Regions from separate parts of the Agaribacillus sp. DX54 genome, predicted to be linked through region 2. Evidence: riboswitches for the same ligand, from Rfam matches in the RefSeq annotation. Region 2 holds a riboswitch; each other region holds the start of a gene.
What was found. A riboswitch is a leader RNA that binds a small molecule or an ion and turns the genes downstream of it on or off. The one in region 2 is predicted to bind cobalamin.
Positions count from the first base shown of each region.

Region 1: linked by a shared signal. The riboswitch ahead of AC04NP_RS00580 (hypothetical protein) and the one ahead of AC04NP_RS19215 (TonB-dependent receptor plug domain-containing protein) in region 2 are both predicted to bind cobalamin.
Region 3: linked by a shared signal. The riboswitch ahead of AC04NP_RS04320 (TonB-dependent receptor plug domain-containing protein) and the one ahead of AC04NP_RS19215 (TonB-dependent receptor plug domain-containing protein) in region 2 are both predicted to bind cobalamin.
Region 4: linked by a shared signal. The riboswitch ahead of metE (5-methyltetrahydropteroyltriglutamate--homocysteine S-methyltransferase) and the one ahead of AC04NP_RS19215 (TonB-dependent receptor plug domain-containing protein) in region 2 are both predicted to bind cobalamin.

Region 1 covers NZ_JBXEQE010000001.1:136,461-142,099, forward strand. Annotated here, with positions in the region: gene AC04NP_RS00570 (sialate O-acetylesterase) at 1-752, shown strand, start outside; gene AC04NP_RS00575 (alpha-L-fucosidase) at 798-2,213, shown strand; cobalamin riboswitch at 2,334-2,546, shown strand; gene AC04NP_RS00580 (hypothetical protein) at 2,819-3,556, shown strand; gene AC04NP_RS00585 (Ig-like domain-containing protein) at 3,754-5,639, shown strand, end outside.
Region 2 covers NZ_JBXEQE010000019.1:95,786-101,424, reverse strand. Annotated here, with positions in the region: gene AC04NP_RS19220 (carboxypeptidase-like regulatory domain-containing protein) at 1-1,936, opposite strand, end outside; gene AC04NP_RS19215 (TonB-dependent receptor plug domain-containing protein) at 2,593-4,491, opposite strand; cobalamin riboswitch at 4,581-4,785, opposite strand; cobalamin riboswitch at 4,903-5,109, shown strand; gene AC04NP_RS19210 (ABC transporter substrate-binding protein) at 5,220-5,639, shown strand, end outside.
Region 3 covers NZ_JBXEQE010000002.1:359,793-365,431, reverse strand. Annotated here, with positions in the region: gene cobT (nicotinate-nucleotide--dimethylbenzimidazole phosphoribosyltransferase) at 1-746, opposite strand, end outside; gene AC04NP_RS04340 (Dph6-related ATP pyrophosphatase) at 763-1,500, opposite strand; gene AC04NP_RS04335 (bifunctional adenosylcobinamide kinase/adenosylcobinamide-phosphate guanylyltransferase) at 1,500-2,003, opposite strand; gene AC04NP_RS04330 (C1orf53 family protein) at 2,000-2,296, opposite strand; gene AC04NP_RS04325 (Dph6-related ATP pyrophosphatase) at 2,391-3,044, opposite strand; gene AC04NP_RS04320 (TonB-dependent receptor plug domain-containing protein) at 3,041-3,802, opposite strand; cobalamin riboswitch at 3,935-4,136, opposite strand; gene AC04NP_RS04315 (hypothetical protein) at 4,691-5,639, shown strand, end outside.
Region 4 covers NZ_JBXEQE010000036.1:40,989-46,627, forward strand. Annotated here, with positions in the region: gene metE (5-methyltetrahydropteroyltriglutamate--homocysteine S-methyltransferase) at 92-2,413, opposite strand; cobalamin riboswitch at 2,600-2,824, opposite strand; partial or broken gene AC04NP_RS26075 (efflux RND transporter permease subunit) at 2,961-3,218, opposite strand; gene AC04NP_RS26080 (gamma-glutamylcyclotransferase) at 3,244-3,756, opposite strand; gene AC04NP_RS26085 (peptidase domain-containing ABC transporter) at 4,352-5,639, shown strand, end outside.

The DNA.
Region 1 (5,639 bases), on a different contig from region 2:
TTTACAATGCCATGATCAGTCCTCTTACACCCATGGCGATAAAGGGGGTAATATGGTACCAGGGTGAAAGCAATGCGGGCAGGGCGGAGGCTTACAGGGAATTGTTTTCAGGTATGATCCAAGACTGGCGGTCAAAATGGGGACAGGGTGATTTTCCATTCATTTTTGTGCAGTTGGCAGGCTTTGATACAAAACGGGAAAACGATGACTGGCCATCTCTGCGGGAAGCACAGGCGATGGCGTTGAACTTACCCAATACAGGTATGGCAGTAGCGATAGACATAGGTGAAAAAGATGATATCCATCCTAAAAATAAACAGGAGGTTGGACGCAGATTAGGTTTGGCAGCTTTAAAAGTTGCCTATGGGCAGGAAGTGGCACATTCCGGCCCGGTTTTTAAGTCCATGAAAATAGATGGTCAAAAAGCTTTCCTCGAATTTGATCATGCGGAAGGTGGATTGCAGGTGAAGGACCGGTATGGTTATATCAAGGGTTTCGCCATTGCCGGGGCAGATCAAAAATTTCATTGGGCGAAGGTTTATCCGGAAAATGGGAAGTTGGTGGTTTACAGTGAAAATGTGGATCAGCCCGTAGCTGTCAGGTATGCATGGGAAAACTATCCTGGCGATGCCAATTTATTTAATCGGGAGGGCTTGCCTATGGCCCCTTTTCGTACGGATAGCTGGCCGGGAAAAACCAAAGGTATCCGGTTTAAGCCGGCCGGTTTTTTAACCGTGGATAAAGCCAATTAACGATCACATAGTAAAAACACAAAAAGCATATTAATAAGAATGTATATGAAAAAATATCATTTTAAAAATCTCATGTTGCCCATAGCAATATTAATTTTTTTTGGTTGTCAGCAGCAAACAAAACAAAAAGAGGAAACGCCTTCAAAAGATTACCTGAATGAGACCAAGGCAGAAAAAGATAACCGTATGAGGTGGTGGCGCGAGGCAAAGTTTGGCATGTTTATTCATTGGGGACCTTATGCCATTCCCGCGGGAACCTACGAAGGTAAACAAATTCGTGGCATTGGTGAATGGATTATGAACAATGCCCCCGTCCCTGTAGAAGCTTATGAAGACTTTTCCCGGCAGTTTAATCCGGTAGCGTTCGATGCCGATGAATGGGCAAGGATAGCCAGTGATGCGGGGATGAAATATATGGTCATCACATCGAAACATCACGACGGCTTTTGTCTTTGGGATTCGAAGATAACCAATTACGATATTATGGATTTCACTACGTTTCGGCGGGACATTCTCCGTGAGCTGAAGGAAGCCTGTGACAAATATGGCGTAAAGCTTTGTTTTTATCATTCTATCATGGATTGGCATCATCCGGATGCACAGGCTGCATTTTTTCCAAATTATAATGATAAGGAAAAGTCCAATCCTAACTTTCAGCGATATGTCACCGACTACCTGAAACCACAGGTCGAAGAGTTGGTGGTAAATTACGACCCGGCAGTCATCTGGTTCGATGGGGAATGGATTAAGGATTGGACCCATGAAAACGGACAGGAAATGTATCGGTTCCTGAGAAATCTTAATCCTGACCTGATCATAAACAACCGGGTGGATAAGGGCCGGCAAGGCATGCAGGGGATGAATAAAGATGATGAAAAAAAATATGCCGGGGATTTTGGCACGCCCGAGCAGGAAATCCTGGAGGGCACCTCCGATTTTGACTGGGAGGCATGCATGACCATGAATGATACCTGGGGATACAAATCCTATGATGATAACTGGAAATCTTCGGATACGCTCATTCATTACCTGATTGATATTGTTGCCAAAGGTGGAAATTTCCTGTTGAATGTCGGCCCTACTGCAGAAGGGCTGATTCCCCAACCCAGTGTTGACCGCCTGGCCGAGATGGGGGACTGGCTGGCTATCAATGCCGAAGCTGTTTATGCCGCCGGATCCCATAAAGTTTATAAGGAAGGGCAACACATCCGCTACACAGTTAGTAACGATGGAAAATATGTTTATGCCATTATGCTGAAATGGCCGGACAATAACAGTTTGATGCTGGAAAATGTCATCCCCAAAGCCGAAAGCGAAATCCGGCTCCTGGGCTATGACCGACCCCTGTCCTGGGAAGTCGACCCGGAAGAAAGCGAATTGGTTATCAATCTTCCCAAAGAACTCTGCGACGAAGCTAAGAGACCCGGTAAGTATGCGTGGAGTTTGAAGATACCGATTTGAGCTCAGAGGGGATAGGAGCGAGGGGTGAGGTAGGTGTTCCGGATTCCGGATTGGCAAAAAAAATGATTAAAATCAGGAATTTTTTATTCCCAGGTCCATTGCATACTTTAAATCAATGACTAGCTTTGTTTTGTATCAGGTTCTCAATTGCCCGTGCAATTGTGATTAAAAGGGAATCAGGTGTAAGTCCTGAACAGTTCCCGCTGCTGTAATCCTGTCCGGTGAAAAGCCGGAAACAGCTTTTAACAAAAAACCACTGCCTCATTAGCGTTGAGGTGGGAAGGAGTTAAAAGTCAGGAAAGTCAGAAGACCTGCCTTATACGGAAATATTTGTAACCTACGGTGAATGGGTTTATAGATAAGTCGGCTGGCGCTTCCCGTTGCTGTCCTATTTCGTACGTTACGAGTATTTTTTTACTTAGCCAGATAACGTGCGATGAAACCAACCTTTTTATCTTCTTACAGGTACCACTTCACGGAAGGCATCGTAGCCATTAACCTGGCTGTTTACCATCGTCTTTTCCCGATGCGTTTTGCAAAAAACCTGCCACTAATCCAATTTAAATCCATATGAAAAAGTTTGACCGGAAGATCATTTTGATACTATGTATGTTTGTGCTGAAGCCCGCGGCATCTCCACAACCTTTGGTAGCAGGCCACAGCCTGCCAATCAGCAAAGCAACCAGATATTGAACGGGCAGGAAGGCCCGCATTTTGCCGGCTTATCCACATCCCCTGAAAGCATGGCACGTACCGCAAACAACCGGCCTGTTGCGGAAACCGGGGGCAACCCCGATCCAAGCCCCTATGCCACACGGGTATTTGAGTACAAGCCGGCACCTGGGCAGTTTATTAATAAAGCACCCTTTGGGCTCCCCGGAAATGCAGACAATGTATTAGGTGCCCCGGATGGCTCGGTAATTTCACTTGGTGGCTTTGGAGGGTCCATCACCGTAGGCTTTGACCAGCCGATCAGGAACGACCCTCAAAACCCCTATGGAGTAGATTTCACCGTGGGCGGTAATGCATTTCCGAATTGGACAGAGCCGGGGGCGGTTATGGTAATGAAAGACGAAAACGGCAACGGCCTGCCCGATGACACCTGGTATGAGTTGGCAGGAAGTGACTATCATTTTAGCAGTTCCAAAAAAGTTGACATAACCTATTTCAATCCCGGTTACACCGTTGCCCATGATGTGCTTTGGGAAACCGGCGAGGGTGAAGCAGGGGTCATATTCAAAAACAATTTTCACGGCAGCCTTATTATCCGCAACCCGTCATTTTTAATAATGTTAACAACCTCGAGGAAAAGTATACAGGAACAGCGGTTAAAATCCGGGTAAACCGGAGCAATCCCGGTTTTGTAACTTCAGGAAGCCTCTCCTTCGGTTATGCAGACAATAAATCCGGTAACAGTACGCCTACTATACCCGGAAACCCTTATTTTGATGATGAAAACGGGCGTTCGGCAGACGGCTTCGACCTTTCCTGGGCCGTAAATGAGCAAGGCAATCCTGTGGTGCTCGATGAGGTACATTTTGTGAAGGTATATAACGCGGCACAGGAAAATGCCGGTTGGCTGGGGGAAGCTTCCACCGAGATCGAAGGATTTGCCATCACAACCCCCGACCCTGACTGGGTGCGGCGCGACTATTTGTTCCAGTTGATAGGCTCCGCCCCCTTCCAGTTGCTGAAAGGAGAAACGCATTCATTTGAAGGAATACTGTTTAAGAACGGTATACCGCAGGATGCCCTGGCATTCTGGAGTGTGTCGGATGAAAGTCTTGGAAACATTGACCGGAACGGTAATTTTAGCGCCCTGGAAAAAGGACAGGTCACCATCAGTTTTTCCGCCAACGCCGACCTGGAACCGGCAACTTTTACACTGGAAATCGTTGAATTGACGGATATGGTGCTCAGCACCAATAAAACGGAATTATATATTAACGAACGGATGTATCTTAATACCGAGAGTATAGACAGTCGCCCCTCACCATCTAACCGTTTTGTTTATGATCGCTACTCCTTTTCTGTCGATAATGAGGAACTTGCCGAGGTAAGCCCTTCCGGTATCGTAACCGCTAGATCAGCAGGCGTCGTGACCGTGACAGCGACTTCACAAACAGATGCCACCATTAGCAAATCAATACAACTGACAGTATCCGAAGCCCCCGCAATAGTACTTACCGGAAATGATCATCTTCACTATGCCCAAGGCGCTGCCACAGCCATGATTAACCTGGACACGGTTTTCAGTGTAGAAGAGCCCGGTCAGATAATTAATAAAGTTGTAAAGAACAGCAATGATTTTTTAGTACAGCCTGAGATCGATAACGCAGGTGTGCTGCACCTGACTTTTACTGAGGCCGCCGCCGGCATGTCAGCAGTTACCATTGCCTCCACTGCCTATGGGTCTACCCGGGAATTTGACCTAACCGTACAGGTCGATCCGCTCCGGACTACCATAAAACCCAAACAGGTTGTATTTGTAAACGGTGGACAATTTGGTTTCCAAAAAGGAAATGTACAGGTATATGACCCCGCTCAGGGTGTTACCGTAAAATTAGCCGATTTTGCCCGTGCAGAATCCGTGCAGGATATGGCAACAGACGGCAGGTATGCTTATGTTTCAGCAGAATATGATATTATCAAGTACGATCTGGTAACTGCTTCAGAAGCAGCTATCAGAAGAACACAAGATATTAGCGATAAAACTGCTGATGGCCAGGGCAGTGACGGTGCAGGTGTTAATCACTCGATGGCGTTATACGAGGATTGGTTGCTGGCAACCCGGCAAAACAGCAGCGCTCCTCCGGAGGATGGCTACAATGTAAGGATATACAATAAAGCTGACCTTTCATTAGTGACAAAAATACCTGTATCCACACAGGCTTCAGATGTAATCGTTGTCGGGGATTCAGCCTTTGTGGCCTTGAACGGAGGTTTTGCCGGAACTTCGGGACAGCTTGCCATTATCGACCTGGTCAGCCTGGAATTGAAGGAAGAATATGACTTTGGAAGCGACGGCACCGGCATTATGCAAATGTTCCATCAAAACGGCGTGTTATACATACTGGCCCAGGAAAAGCTTCTGACATACAACATCGCCGGACGAACCCACCAATTGCACAATATCGCCATAGGCCACGCCGACTTCAGTTCTTCACCGCTGGCTACTGCCATTGTTAACAACACGCTGTACGGAAAAGTCAATTGGGGCACTTCCTTCCCCGTTAACAAGGGGTTCGGTACGGTAGATCTCGGAAGTCTCACCATATCGGCCAATGATATTATTGGCATGAATACAGATCCGGAGATCCGGGACAATGGTTATACCCTTATGGCATCAGCCTATGATCATGAAGATGCGCTTTTTTACTTTACCTTCGGCTCCTGGTCGGGCCCTGGCATAGGAAGGATTTACAA
Region 2 (5,639 bases):
ATTCAACTTCCAAATTGGACTTCTCTAGTGAGATTCTATAATTTCTATCATAGGCCTTTCCTGCCCACACGTAATTAACGGATATAAAATAGTCTTTTTGCGTAGTCGTTTTTAACTGAAGGTTCCAGTCTTTACCTAATCCCCTTTCGACTTCTCTATTTTTTCGATACAGGAAATACCTGACGTCAACCCCTCTGGGATTGGCTAAACGAATGCTCAAAGAATCTGTATCCCTTTTGGCGAATATGTCGACCTGACTTGATTCATTCCTTATCGAAATGGTATCAGTAAGTGATGTTGTTTTCACAATATATTCGGTTCTTAATGGATTGAGCTTAATATGACCGGGAAGGTTAAGCGTCTGGACATCAGTTGTGCTTTGCTTATTATCAAGTCCGGTTATTAAGGCCTTTTCAGGCATCAGCGAATCGCCCCGCCAAATGCTCAAATTCAATGTATCACCCAATAGTTCGTATTTTAATTCCTTCCTTTTAAGAACATACCGGAAGCTTTTAACTTCCTGATGTACTTCAAAATCCGCTGTAATGAACTTTGCAACCAACTTATATTCTATGTCTGCTTCGGGAAAAATGTTGGATGATAAGATAATGTCTGTTTCACCAGTTGCAGCCAGTTTTGTGGAAGTCTGCCAAATTGTGTTTTTAAGATAAAGTGAATCTGAGACCAGTTCATTCAGTACCACTGGATATACTGATATTTCAGCCGAGGCATCCAGAAGATTAAGACCGTTGGTATCCGTTCCTTTAAGAAATGCAGTTATGGAGTCTCCCTGTGAAATTTCATCTGATGAGAGCCTAAGTTCAAAATTTGCCTGATCTAATTCGTAGTCTTCATAAGATATCGACTCATTGAGTAAGCATTCTCCATTTCGTACTAAATGAATTCTTATTTCGGAATCCAGTTTCAACTTTAGGCTGTCATGAAGAATAAATTCCGTTTCATAGAAGCCAGGTCGGTAGGGCGAGAGCGTTTCGATTCTTTTGGAATTTTTTCTATTGAACCTCCAGCCCGATCCTATCCATACCTCCAGTTCCTTCTGTACCAGTTTATCCCGATGGGTGAGTAAATAGGTTTTGAGTCTTACGGTGTCTCCGGGTCTATATCTCGGTTTATTTAGTGCTATGAATCCTTTATGATCCTTGCCATTTTTACAGTGGTAGTCATCAAAAATACAGGCAATTGGACGGATAAAACCCTGTGGCTCTCCCCAACTAATAGATCTTACCACATCGGCAAATGGCTTATAGACGTAGTAGAAAAGTCCCTTTGGTCGTCGTGTTTTCAAACTTCGGTAAAGATCATAAGGTGACTTAATGATGAGTGTAACCGGAATCGTAATGAACTTCAGCGGAACACTATAGAAGATTGCATTAATGGTTCTTCTGAATTTAGAATAGTCGATTTCTCTATCCATGCCAAAATGTGAGGTGATACCATTGTAGTTGACAGTAATAATCCCCTTTGAATTGTTCTTCTTTATACGGTAGGAATTTGTTTTAGCATCATATTTCAGACGCTTTGAACCCAATCTAATGACGGCATCTTTAATCTCAACACCATCGGCATCAAAGACTAGTATATTAAGATCAGAACCATTATTTAGTATTTTGATTTCAACGTTTGAAATCGTTACCAAGTCAAGCTCAAGCTGGTTTTGGACGGCTCTTACCTTAAGGTAGTTTCCAAAGGGTAAATCGGCTTGTGGCAGACTATCTGTCGGATATTCGGTAGCCAAATTGGTAAAATAGCTTTCGTCGACCTCGTTGATACCCTTCTTTACGATTTGCTCAGTTTGAGAAGTAGAAATCTGATACAAGTATGTTAGATAACTCGATTGCCTACTATCCCCGGGTGAAACCTGTGCTTTGGAAATAAAACTTAACAGAAATAGAAAAAGAAAACCAACTCTTCTCATACCAATATTCAATAATTAAATGGGTATAAATTTTATTCAAAGGCTAAAATAGCAGCTTTAATTAAATGATGCCCGATCCCCGCATATTCCATAAATAGTTCGCAATTATGTTTTTTAAAAGAGAAAGGCCTAACGAGCTAAAATTGATTGCATTAATCTTTTCATGATAATTGAATTACGACAGTCTAAATCGAAATTTCTCATCTTTTTCCTGGTTTTTTAAAAGATGGGAAGGATTTCCCAACATTTTCCCAACTTATATGAGAAAAAACTGAGAAATGAACACGCTTTTGTCCGTATTTTGTCCGCGCAGGGCAAAGAACCTTTAAAAAATGGCCCATAAATGCAATAGGGGATGATTTCCAGCCAAACAAACTTATCATACCGAGGACATGGTTTTGCTGTAACTTAGCAAGTAGATGGAAAACCTGGTGAAAATTGTAAAAATCCGATATAAATAACTTCTAAGAAGATTTTTCTTATTTCTTCTCGACCTTTCTAATCTATCCTTATTCCCAGAGACATCAAAATGATCATAAATCAAGTCCTGGGAACAAAACAAGTACCAGGACCGACATCTTAACATAGAGCAACATTTGTTATCAAAAAAGCCTTCTCAAGATTGTGAGAAGGCTTTTTAAATAGATAGCTCTGAGTTAGAAGTTGTATCTGAATCCAATACTATAATTTCTTTCGGCTGTAGCCCATCCATAACGATCTACAAAGTCTTCATTAAAGATGTTATTGATGCTCCCTGAAATTGTTAATTTTTTAAATGTATAAGACACAAAACCATCAACAAGATTATAGGAGTCTAGAATTATGTCTTCGTTTTCAGGAGTTTCTCCAACATACAAATGGGTCAATTTTACAAGCATATGCTCTACCGGTATAGCAGATAATGTAAACCCAAATTTGTTCTCGGGTACTCTCCTCAAGATTATTCCATTTGTGAGTGATCTGGTGTAAGTATATTGCCCTGAAACAGTTAGCTGCGGTAAGAACGAATAGCTGGCATTAAGCTCCACGCCATCCGTCTCGGTTTCATCATCCAGATTTATGTAACCGCCATCCGTAGATGTATCGCCGTCCGTAGATGTATCATTGAAGACAAAATCTATCAAGCTCTTATCTTTTCTATAAAAATAGACAGCTCCCAGTTGAAATTTTCCATCTGAAATCAATTCGAGCCCACCTTCGGCAGATTCGGATTCTTGTGGCTCAAGGTCTGGATTTCCCGCATCAGAGGCTAGAAAGCCAAAGTCACCGGCATACAAATGATTCAGAGATGGGGTGAGGAAAGCAGTCGCGTAAGATCCAAGAACTTTAAGCTTACCAAAACCCAGATCGATGAGGTAGCTTGGATTGATGTTCCAAACAAAGTTAGATCCGTATTCACTATGTTGATTCAAGCGCCCTCCAAGTTGGATATTGAAATTCTTTGTATCATAAATTAGCGAAGCATACGGATCAATCATTGTAAAGCTCTTACTATCTGAATCTTCCGGCTTCCAGACAGGTCGCTGCAGATTGACTCCCCCGATCAATTTAACTTCATCTGTCAGGTTCTGATCCAATAATACATCTGCCTGAAAAGTATTTCCGTTAAACTCACTGACACTTCTAATACTTGGGTCACTGAAGCTGGGCGAATCGAAGATTCGTTCATTGGTATGATAGGAAAGATTACCTTTTATACTTCCACCTGTCCATTTATAGGCAGAAGAAAATCCGAACTTTAATAACTTAAGGTCTAATTCCGAGTCATTATCTCTGAATGCACCACGGTCAAAATCGCTTTCAACATCATCATAGGCTGCCATTAAGTCGATAGAAAATCGATCCGAAAATTGGTAGCCCAATTTCCCAAGAAAGTTCATACTTTTAATTCCGTCATTATCAAAACCTTCTGTCCCCAATGTATCATGGGCAGCCGAAAACCCTTTGGAACCCCTAAAAGAGCCACTGACCAAATAGCTAAGCTTATCATCAAATGTACCCGAAACATTTGCATTAGCGGTAAGTGTATTAAAACTACCATATTCGACATTTACAACGCCTGAAGCAGCTTCTTTTGATGCTTTTTTGAGCGTTATGTTAATTACCCCTGCGGCTGCTCCGGTACCATATAGGGAGCTAAGGCCTCCTTTCAGCACTTCTATGGATTCTACCTGATCCAGGTCCAACATTCGAAGATCAAAAGTTTGAGTGAGACCCGATGGATCATTAAAAGGTATTCCATCAATAAGTATCAATGTTTGTTCGCTTTGAGCTCCTCTAATTCGATAGCTGATATTAGTTCCCGGGGTGGCAAAGTTCCCATCAATTTGCACGCCGGGTATTTCATTGAGCAAATCGGTAACATCTTTACCTCTGTTGGCTTCTATTTGCTTTCTGTCAAGTTTATAGATTGTTTTACCGGATTTTTCAAGCGTTGTTTCTGTCTTGTTCCCTGTCACAACTACATCATCCAGTTGGACAATTCTTAGGGAGTCTTGCGCTTTTGCTGTTAAACCTAAGCAGACGCATACTGCTAATAAACAGGTTTTTTTCATTCTTTGTTTCATAGATTTAATAAAACGAGCTTAACTGCTGTGTGGAGCACGTGGTGGACTTCACTTCAACTTTCACCCGAAGTTTAGTTCGAAAATAATTTTCTTCGGCAGGTCTCCTGACTTGTTCAACTGAGGCTTCCTTCCCATCCCGACAGGTCGGGACAGTGGAATTCGATTTGGCCCAAGCTTACTGAACTTACAGTTGCGGGGACAGTTCTTGATTTTCACAAGATTCCCTTTTAATCCCATGTTTTAAAGGTTAAAAACATGGAAACCGAATTGGCCACAAATTTATACTTATTCACGAACTAAAAGAGAAAAGAGCATAATTAAGTTTTTTAATGGATGAAGTTGAAATTTCAAAAACGGATTTAATTAGGTTAATTAAAATAAAATCATGAGAGAAGCTTACCTTTACACCTGAAATAAGGTGCATAAGCATAAAAGGGAATCCGGTGATATCTTCAAATGGATAAATTCCGGAGCTGCCCCCGCAGCTGTAAGCCAAACTCAGACTTTCTGAGGGGTTTTAAAACTAAGGCCACTATCCCGACCTGTCGGGATGGGAAGGCATAAAACTTGGCAAGCCAGAAGACCTACCTATTTCAAAACCAACAATTCGACGCTTAGGGGATGAAGTTATCGAATGCAACAACATACAGGGACAACTACGTTCCATGCATTTATCGCCTTTTTGTGAATTGAAACAATGGATTAATGATGAATGAATGAAAACGTATCTAATAGGCACCACGCTACTCATTTTACTAGTTGCTTGCCAGCAAACTCAAAATCAATCAGCAAAAAGTGAAGCCTCCGACTCGGTTAAGGCGGTCACCTCATTTACACCTGAAATAACCTATGCCAAACACTTCACGATAGCGGTTCACGAAAATTTTAAGTCCGTTATTGTCAAAAACCCTTGGGTGGAAGATGATACGTTGGTTTCTTATGTTCTGTATTCAAAAGAGGCAGCAGCACCTTTCTCCGTCGACTGGGCAGAGTTTGTGATTCCGGTACCAATTGATGAGGTGGTTACCACATCCAGCCCCCACATTGGTTTGATTGGATTGCTGGACGAACTGGACAAAATCACAGGAGTATCGAATGACAGGTATGTGTATAACCCCCATATCTACAAAAAAATC
Region 3 (5,639 bases), on a different contig from region 2:
TCCGCAGCCCTCAGCATTGCGCCACACATCTGTACCATCTCAAATCCTCCAAAAGACTGTAAAATATCCAATGGATGTGCAATATCAGGATACATCCGGGAAGCAGCGGTCAGCAAATTATATTTAAGCTGCACCTGCCGGTCGTCCAACCCGGTACCACGGCCTACGCATTGATTCAATTCGATCCCGCAAATTCTGCTCATGATCATGCTTGCCGAGGCTGTATTGCCTATTCCCATCTCCCCAAACCCAATGATGTTAGTGCCGGCAGCAGCGACGTCATTCACCACCTTCTTACCGTAGTCAAGCGCTTGTTGCAACTGATTTTTGGTCATCGCCGGGCCATCGAGAAAACTCCGGGTTCCATAGTCGACTTTCTGTTGCACCAGCCATGGATGCGCGCCAAAATCATGATTAACCCCGGCATCGATCACCCTTAACCCGATACTGTTTTGCCTGGCAAATACATTGATTGCAGCACCTCCGGACAAAAAGTTATACACCATCTGGTAGGTTACTTTCTGAGGATAGGCGCTTACTTTTTCTTTGGCAATACCATGGTCACCGGCAAAAACGAGGATGCTCGGGTTATCTAGTGAGGGGGTAAGCGATTGCCGGATAAGACCAACCTGAATAGCAATTTCTTCCAACATGCCCAGAGATCCGGCAGGCTTGGTTTTGTGGTTAACCTTCCTGATCAACCGGTCAATCAGGGATTTGTCTGGTGTGGTAATATTAAAATCCATGGATAACTACCTTCATTCAAAGCTTGTCGCGGGGAATCAAATCACAGAACCAGAAACCCATTGTTTTCTTGTGGTGTTCCTCACCATCATCTTTCTTATCATCTTCAGGGGATTTGTATTCCCTGTATACTTTTTCTCCGATATCAAAGGGGATAGGATGCCGGAAAATGGGGCCGTCAAATACAAAAGTATGAAACTCACCGTTTTCACCACATGGATCTACATTTTGCGGCAGATCTTTCAGAAACTGTTCATCGATAATTCTTCCTGCAAAACTTTTATCGAGTACTTCTGATTTTATGCATACCAGGATGGTTTTAAACCCAAGATCCAGAAACTTTCTGATCAGCGTCCGGGTGTCTTCCTGCCAGATAGGGAAATGCCCCGAAAACCCAATGAGGTTTAACTTGTCTTCCCGGTACTTTTTGAGATCTTCCAGAAATATGTCACCAAAAATAGCGTGTCGGTAACCTTCTTTTTTGAAGGTTTCCATCATCTTTTGCATAATCTGGTTATACTGATCCATATCGGGTTCTTCGGGTAGCTGAAGTTTTTGTAATGGGATCCCAATGCTTTCAGCCTGCTGTTCGAGCAACTTTTCTCTCACACCATGCATAGAGATGCGTTGGTGATGCGTGTTGATGCTTGTTAAAAGCCTACCTACCTCATAGTCGCCCTGTTGCAGCACCCGGTGAAGGGCCAGGGCACTGTCCTTACCACCACTCCAATTAAATATTGCTTTTTTTTTCATCATTATTTTAATGTCACAGGCATTCCTGAAACTAATAAAAACGCTTTGTCGGCTATTTCAGCCACGTATTGATTGGCCCAGCCCTGCAGATCGGTAAACTTCCTGCCGGTCTCTGTCTCAGCGTGGACACCCATGCCAATTTCGTTTGAAACAATGATAATAGTGGCATTTTTGGTCCGCAGTTTATCCATTTCCTCTTTAAAAGCATCAAGGCACTTTGGGATATCCTGTCTGAAATCAACAAAAAAGTTGGTCAACCACAGGGTTACACAATCGATCACCACAACCCGGTTTTCCAGGTTAAGTTTGCTTACTTCCAATGCTTCTTCCATAGTTTCCCACCGGTCGTCCCGATCCTCTTCATGACGCTTAATCCGGTTTTCAAAGCCACCATCCCAACGCCTGGCAGTAGCTACATAAACAGGATTCCCTGACAAACCGAGTGCCATTTTCATCGCATAACTACTTTTTCCTGATCTTGCTCCGCCTGTTATATAATAGATCATTTTTCTGTTTTTTTGAAGCCATAGGGACAATGTTTACAACCATTTTGACAGCAATAACCTTTTTTCAGATGATAAAAAGCGGTAAAAACCCAGTTACCCTCCTGATTGATATAGTAGTCGAGCCCTTGTTGCAAAAACCCTGCGTCCGGCCCTGCTTTTCCTGCATTTTTTCTTAAAGCAGCCATGACCTTCCCAGGTTCGGCTTTTAACTTTGCTTTGATTTCAGATGACAAACAATCCGGGCAAAGGCATTGATTACCTGCTTCCACAGGTAATAACGGCGGTAGTTCCATACACCAGCAACCTTTCCCATTGCTCGCCCCGCAAACAAAGGGTTTGCAACAATGCGGGCAAACCTTTTCCTGATTCGAAAAAAAACTATCCATGCTATCTACTGATCATTTCTATAAAACAATAGTCCTGATAGATAAGTTTTTTACCAAATTCCACTTTAATGCGGTTTGAGAATAAGGGACAGTTAACCACCAGTGTATGAAACTCACCGTTTTCTCCACAAGCATCCACACCCATAGCCACCAAAGCCGATATAAGCTCGGTAGTAACAGGTTTTCCCAAAAAATTTTCCGCCAGTGATGGTTGACATGATACAATAACAGCTTCCACACTATCGGCAATCATCTGACCTGCCAGTTTAAAGCGATCCATTTGCCAAAGTGGCAATACCGCTTCCATATGGGCCGCATGAGCTACCTTCTCCTCCCAATCGCGATGAGGTTGCAAATCAATATCCCCAAACACTACGCAATTAACTTCCTGTTCTTTCTTAATTCTTTTAAGTGCAGCTATATATTCCTTTTCATAGGCTGACCAGGAGGCCGGCACTGTATATAACGGGATATTTCCCATGGCTTTGGCTTGTAACCGAAGTACCGGCAAGGGTATAGCATGCGAACGGGAAACTTTACCGTGCTCGTTCATCATGTTGAGCAAAGCTGCGGGCTGCAAGCCTTGCCTGATAGCCATCATCAATGCATAACAACTATCCTTGCCGCCACTCCAGGAAACCAAAGCGGTTTTCATGTTGTTTGAGGGTTTCTCAATATTTTAAACCGAACTTTGGCTAACTCAAATCCTCCAAATAAAATCGCACTGTAAATACGGTTTGCTGCCAGCATGTTTTTGAAAAAGGGGATAGCCAAAGTGTAACATTTAAGCAATCCGGCCATATCGCGGCTGTAACCAACATTATACCCAAAAATACCGTGTTTGCCCACTGCACTGATTGCCGCCTCGGAGGTGTTGAAAGAACCCACACTCAGTGATCCCCGGACAGACAAAGGCGCTTCAACCGAACCGCGGGTGATGATGTTGATAACTCCTGCGATGGCATCGGAGCCATACAAGGTAGATTGGTTTCCTTTAAGGATTTCAATGCGTTCTATTTGCTGTAAAGACAGTAGCCTTAAATCAAAGGCATTACCTACACCCGATGCATCGGTAATTGGAATACCATCGATCAGGATCAGCGTGTAGCTACTGCTTGCCCCGCGGATAAAGACACTTTTGTCCTTCCCCGGATTGCTGTAAGCCCCGTTGATAATAATGCCGGATTGCTCATTAAGTAACTGTGCCAGATCTTTACCTACACTACTCCGTATCTGTTGGGAGGTAATCACCTGAACCGGTTTGGCTGTTTCTTTTCTTTCCAGCGGTATTTTGGAAGCCGATACCACAACTTCATTTAAGGGAATTACAGTACGCAGGGAATCCTGCGTCTGAGCAGATGTGACCAAAGAAAAACACACACACCACCCACCTAAGATTAACTTTTTGCTCATTGTCTAAAAGCTTAAATTGAACCAATGAGCTTCCGATAATTTTGTATAGGGCTGTAGGATCGTTTACAACAAAATCTATGCTATGACCCTGTTGTATGTGCTACACTCCTGACTCTTCCACCGAAAGCCTTTTAAAATGTTTCACATCAGGCAGGTCTTCTGGCTTGCTTCACCTGTTTTTGCCTTCCCATTCCTGTCTGCCGGAAAAGTGGCATTTTAAAAAACAGCATTCACGAAGCTTACAGCTACGGGGATAGCTCCGGATTTTCACCGGATTCCCTTTTAATTCTGGTAAATGAAGTATTCACCTGAAGCCAAATGCAATACGAAGGTAAGGAAATTTATGAAATAATTCGACATAACCGCCAAACCAAGAGTGTACACCATAAAATAATTGTCAATTGTCAACTGTCAACTATCAATTGCAAATTGCCCCTAGTTGTTAAAAAAACTGTACTTACTTCCTTGGATTAACCTTAGAATACAAGTTGAGAGTGAATAGATATTCTCAAGGTTAATCGTAACGGGAAAATTAAAAGTAGGGTTTGATTTACAGTGGGATAAGCTGGCCTTCGTCAATTTTTACTGTTTGTCGGAATTTTTTTGAAAAAGTTTGAAAAATATTTTCTTAAATTAAAAAATATGTCAGCGATTTGACAAATCTCACTTAATTATTTGATTTTCAGCACATAACAATCGAATGATTTTCTTCAATAATACCCCAGGTTGAGGGATGTTATAATTTCGTGATAATTCTGTGATATTTTCGTGACATATCCAAAAACGAATATTGGAAGATTCCGTAGATAATTAGTGGCGGGAAAGTTTAAGATCTTAAATAACGTACCAGTACAAATTTTCAATCAATTAAACCCTAAAACTATGTTAATGCATAAATTCAAATATGTATTGATTGCTGTGGTATTAGCCACGGCAGTATCATGCCAAAATCAAGACGATGCCGATATTCAAAGCGCACCGAACGTACCAGAAGCAACGGTTGATCAAGGATTAAATGAAGCCTTGGCTATGGAAGAGATGAAAAGCGTTATGTCAGCAGCCGCTGATGAAAGAGGACAAACCATGGACGAACTAACCAATGCACGAAGAAGAAGGTTTACCAGGGAACAAAACGTTTTTGTGAGGAATGCCATTGCGGTTAATGACCTGGAGGATCCGACAAAAGCGAATGTTACATTACCTTTGTTCAAAGGTATCGGACCTTCAGGTAATCCTACTTATTACGTACTTACCGAAACCTCCAGTTTCATTATTTCCAAATTGTTGGGCGTTAACTACGCGCCAAAACTGATTCATGGCAGGGGATCTGAAGGCAGTCAGGAAGTGACGATCCAAAGAGGTTTTATTAAATTTAGAGGCGATGTGGATTTCAGCCCCGTAAGACGGGTGGAACCGGGCAATGGGCCATTTGCATTCCCTCCTTCTGTAGCAGAACCGGGTTCTATCGGTGATGATGAGTATTCTTCCTTAGTGGTATTGCCCAGTGGACTGGTGATTAATGCTCAAATTGTGGCCAATAGTACAGGCAAACATGACCGTATCATCAGCATAGATATTCCCAGAAGAAGAGTTACCATGGAGCTTCTGGATGGCTTCCAGGGAGGAGACCAGTTCTACTACCATTTGGTAACCGATGCTACGGCTGCCGGACCCGCTGCGATTGAGTTAGGTACGTTAGCTCCTCGTATGGCTAAGCTGCCTGCATTTGGGCAAAGTTCATTGTTTGAGAATACTACTTTTATCGGTTTTTCTCCTGTAACCAATGGCGAAACAGGTGCAGATAACCCTGAGCGTCAGTCGCTAAGCTCTACTATCC
Region 4 (5,639 bases), on a different contig from region 2:
GAGGCCGGACCAATGGCCAAAAGCTGAAAAAATTTGGTTAGCAAACCACCAACACGATATCTGCCAAATGACCCGTTATCATTAATGCCAATCATATCACCGACTCACTGATTTCCTGCCTCATTTGTTTGGCTGCTGACACCATGGCTATAAGCGCCTTTTTGGTTTCGTCCCAGTGACGGGTTTTTAAACCGCAGTCCGGATTTACCCACAGTTGATCCGCAGGGATCACCATCCTCGCTTTTTCCAGAAGGGATACCATTTCCACTTGTGTGGGCACTCTTGGGGAGTGTATGTCATAAACCCCCGGCCCGATTTCATTGGGGTAATGAAAGTCCGCAAAGGCATCCAGAAGTTCCATTTGCGAACGGGAGCACTCAATGGTGATTACGTCAGCATCCATATCGGCAATGTTATGAATAATATCGTTAAACTCAGAATAGCACATGTGTGTATGTATCTGGGTTTCATCCTTCACAGCGCTGGTGGCGATCCTGAAGGCTTTTACGGCCCATTTCAAATAGCTGTTCCAATCTGACTTTCTTAATGGCAAACCTTCCCGGATAGCAGGCTCATCTACCTGAATTACTTTAATACCGGCCCTTTCCAGATCCAGCACTTCATCGCAAATGGCCAGAGCAATCTGATTACAGGTTTCTGACCGTGGCTGATCGTTCCGGACAAATGACCATTGCAGGAGAGTAACCGGACCGGTTAGCATTCCTTTGACAGTTTTATCAGTTAAAGATTGGGCATATGATGACCATTCGACAGTCATAGACCGGGGCCTTTGTACATCGCCATAGATAATGGGTGGCTTGACACATCTCGATCCGTAACTTTGCACCCAACCATACCTTGTAAAAGCAAACCCATTCATTTTTTCTCCAAAATACTCAGCCATGTCATTGCGTTCGAATTCGCCATGTACAAGCACATCAAGGTCAATTTCCTCCTGCCAGCGTATGGTGGTTTCAATTTCTTTTTTCATGTAATCGACATACGACTGTTGGGTGGTTTCTCCTTTTTTATACTTCGACCTCCGGCGACGCACCTCAGTGGTTTGAGGAAATGAACCAATGGTAGTGGTTGGGAATTGGGGCAAACTCAGGGTTTTTCTTTGCAGTTCTTTTCTCCTGATATATGGTGATTGCCTCCTTACATCTGTCATGGCTACTTCCAGACTTCGCTTTTTGACATCCTCATTATGAATGAGTGTTGATCCCTGTCGCTCTTGCATAGTGGCTGAATTCCGGATAAAAACAGGGTCCTTAATGTAATCCCGGCCAGTAGCAGCCAGAGATTTGATAGTCACCACCTCATGCAGTTTTTGTTTGGCAAAAGCCAACCAAGGTTTGATTGCTGTCATCACCGTACTTTCATCCGTTTCCAGCTCCAAATCACAGGGGCAGTGGAGTAAAGAGCATGAAGGAGCAATCATGACCAATGCTTCTCCCCTTTTCCGGATAGCTTTGTGAACATATTCAATAGCGCTTTCAAAATCATTTTTCCAAATGTTTCTTCCATCGACCAACCCCAGCGACAAAGTCATGTCAGGAGATAACCGGTCTGAGTCCAATATATCATCCAATTGCGAAGCAGCCCTCACCAGATCTACATGAAGCACTTGTACAGGCAGGGAAAGACTCAACGCGAGATTATCCCTGAGCCCATCGAAATAGCTCGCAAGGATGATGTTCAGATGGGGAAAGTACCGGTTGAATTCGCCGTAAACATACTTTAGTGCCTGCTTCTCCTTTTCATCCAAATCCATCGCAAGATAAGGCTCATCAAACTGCACATAGGTTGCGCCCAGATCATTTAGTTTTTCCAGGATTTCCAGATAAACGGGAAGAAGTTTAGCGATCAATTCAATCCGGTGAAACCCTTCCTCTTTTTCTTTCCCCAATAACAAATAGGAAACCGGGCCTATCAAAACAGGTTTGGTAATTATGCCAAGCGCTTTTGCCTCATTAAACTCATCAAAAGCTTTTGTGGACAAAAGTCGGAAGTGCTGATCTCTTTTGAATTCCGGTACAATATAATGGTAGTTGGTATCAAACCATTTGGTCATTTCCATCGCAGTGATATCCAATCCATCTTGTTGAAATCCCCGTGCCATGGCGAAGTACAGTTCTTTGTCATCACCATTTGCAGAAAGATCACGATACCGGTCCGGTATTGCCCCGACTATCAAAGACATATCCAGCACCTGATCATAAAATGAAAAATCATTCGATGGTATGATGTCGATGCCGGCATCTCTTTGTATCTGCCAGTTTTTTAATCGAATTTGTTTTCCAGCTTCCAATAGTTCATCGAGGGAAATTTTTTCAGCCCAGAATTGTTCGCAGGCTTTTTTGAGCTCTCGCCGGCTACCAATTCTCGGATAGCCAAGATTGTGTGTTTTCATTTTTAAAGCTTTTAAATAATTAAAAAATTAGTTAAAAGCCCTTTGGCTCAATTTCACAATTCTTTAAGAAGTTTTAGGTATGCAGGGCAAATGGTCAGGCGCCTGTATTGTACCCATTTGAAAAGCAGAACATTATGTCTTCTTTGATCAAAACTTCAAATCGCGAAAGAATTGTCAAATCCTATACAAGTTAGGTCGATGATGGCAGGTTTCCTGGCTTTCCTGACTAGTTGCCCGCCTTCTCATCTTCCATGATAACATCACAAAAGAAAATGGCCTTGTGGACAAAAGCATACTATCCCAATGGTATAATATCGGGATCAGGATTACAGTTGCGCGTCAGCTCGTGATTTTCACACAATTCCCTTTTAATTCCGGCTTCCACCGGTCACCTTAATCGATTTTGATTAAGAAATCAAGTAAAGAACTTGTGCGTAAATATAAGACATCCATTTTAATTATTCATATTTTAATACTTCAACAGGGCTGGCCCTGGAAATACTCAGGCTGTGATGCAATGGTAAACAAGCTCAGCAGAATATTAAACTAAGGCTTCTGCCAATTCTGCGCCATTTGCAAGTAGTTGGTTTGTAAAGTCTACCAGCAAAATCGAGTTTTTAATCTCAATGCCAATAAGGGCAATAAAACCGATAGCAGCCGTAAACGATAGCGGGTTACCGGTTATATAGAGGGCCGCCAAAGCACCAATCAATCCTAGCGGAATTACCGAAAGTACAATCAAAGAACTCTTGAATGAACCGAACTCCAGGATCAGGATCAGAATAAATAGTACAGCAACAATGAGTCCTTTTAAACTAAAAAGAAACGGGCTATTTCATCAATCCCTGGTAGGCATTAGCCACTGACAGTACTTTGTCATCCACCATTACCAACACCCATATTCTCTGGTACTGGGCTCCTTCAAAATTGTCCGGCACCTGCCAGTCGAGTTGTTTTGAAATAAACAAATATCCCGGAATATCCTGCCCTTGGGGCTCCCATTTCATAGCAGGAAGTCCATAGTCCATTCCCCGGCCCATACTATAAAGATTTCCTTTTGAATATCCTTTTTGCCAAACCCCTATCCATGGATCCAATATTTTATGATTAGCTTCTCCTGGCATGAGGGTTCCATAGGTAAACAGGTTTCTACGTGGCCACTCCAGCAATGACTCCAGGTAGTCTTCAACATTTTCATCAAGGGGGGGCGATACCTCATAATTTGAAATATATTTCCCTATTTTTTTAAAAAATGCATGATCTAAAGGTCTTTTATCAAGCTTGCATTCATTGACTTCGGTCAAAAGTTTATTCAGTGTTTTTTCTGTAAATGATCGAATCATGAACTGGAAACCTGTAAGTCATCTAACTACTGGAAGATACCTATATCGAGCAATAGTAAGAAATATTTTTAATAAATTTCCGGTACAGGGAAACCATTCGGACAAAAGCTATTTTGAAAATTCTATAGAAAGTCGATATTATGTACTTTCCATGTTCAATAACAAAGTCCTTTTGAGTCCGTTTGCAATAATAACTGTCATGATGATATTAAATTTAGGCAGCTATTTTACAAAATAGTGAAAAAAGGCAACAAGATGGTAGTATTATCGTAGATGATAGTATTACTATTATCAAATAATGTTTTGCTTTCATAACAAACAAATTGATTTTGATTTTTGTTTAACCGATATGCTTAAATTTAATTCCATTGATACACTTTCAAAGTCCGGGTATCTCCTTTGTGAAATGGTCAGACCGCCAGTCTTTTATCCACACCATTTAGCCTCTGGAGAGAATTCTGTCGAGAATAAGGCAAGAAAAGTTTGTAATGTAAACTACGAATTTCCAAACATGATAATATCAAATTTTGTCAGTAGTAAATAGCCTTTTATCCTCCGGAAAAAATCCGTTGTGGATGTATAGTAAAACTTTAAAATGAACAGTAATAATATTATCAAAATTATTAGGGAGGTAACACATCTCCTTGGGCAGGAGTACAATGAAACCATGCTTGGAGCCAAACAGGTATCCCAGAGAGAGTATGCTTTGGATGAGGTGGTTGAATTCAAGAGGGACCTGATCGAAGCCGGCAACCTTGTTCGTGTTATTTTCCTGGAAAACTCATTATCACTGGCTGAGTTTCCCGCTTTTATACAAAATGTAGAAATACCAGTAGTAGTTTTTTCAATGGAAGGTAACGACCTGGTTCCCGCTATTCTTTTTAAGGATAAAAGAAAGGTTAAACTCCAAAAACTGATTGAAAATGAACCAGTCATTGACTTCACACCGGAGTGCTGTCAAACATTTCTTATCAATGCTGATAACGACGTTATTTTTCTAGGCGTTTTTTCATACAAAAGCCTCGTAAGTGACGACCCCGAGGAGGAAGAGAAAGGAAAGCCCTTTACACCTATGAGAAGGCTGATCAGGTTGCTTTCTGAAGAAAAAAAGGATATTATCAATATTTTCATCTACGCCATTTTTATTGGCCTCATAGGGCTTACTCTGCCATTGGGCATACAGGCGACGATTGAACTGGTTTCGGGGGGTGTTGTAGTTAGTTCGGTTTATATATTAATAGCTTTGGTCATTATTGGTGTGCTCGCGGCGGGAGGTTTGCAGGTGATGCAGATTACCATTGTGGAATACCTCCAGCGACGAATTTTCACCAAGGCCGCCCTGGAATTTGCTTTCAGAGTGCCAAGGATAAAGGTTGAATCCATTCTCAACCAATATGCGCCTGAGTTAATGAACCGGTTTTTCGATGTATTGACACTCCAAAAAGGACTTCCAAAACTATTGATAGACCTGACAGCAGGTGCTATGCAGATCTTTTTCGGTCTCGTCCTCTTATCTTTCTACCATCCTTTTTTCGTCTTTTTCGGCCTGGTGCTGGTGGGCACACTAGCCCTTATTTTTTACCTTACAGGTCCAAAAGGATTGAGGACGTCAATCAAGGAATCGAAATTTAAGTATAAGGTAGTTTACTGGCTAGAGGAGCTGGCCAGGACCATTAATTCTTTTAAATTATCCGGAAACACTACCTTACCGATCAAAAAGACCGAGTACAATGTAAACAGTTATCTGAAAAATAGAAAAGCCCACTTCAAAGTACTGATCAGCCAGTATATGTACATTATTCTTTTCAAGGCTGTCATTACCGGAGGTTTGTTGATTATTGGTACTATTCTGGTGATACAGCGTGAAATTACACTCGGACAAT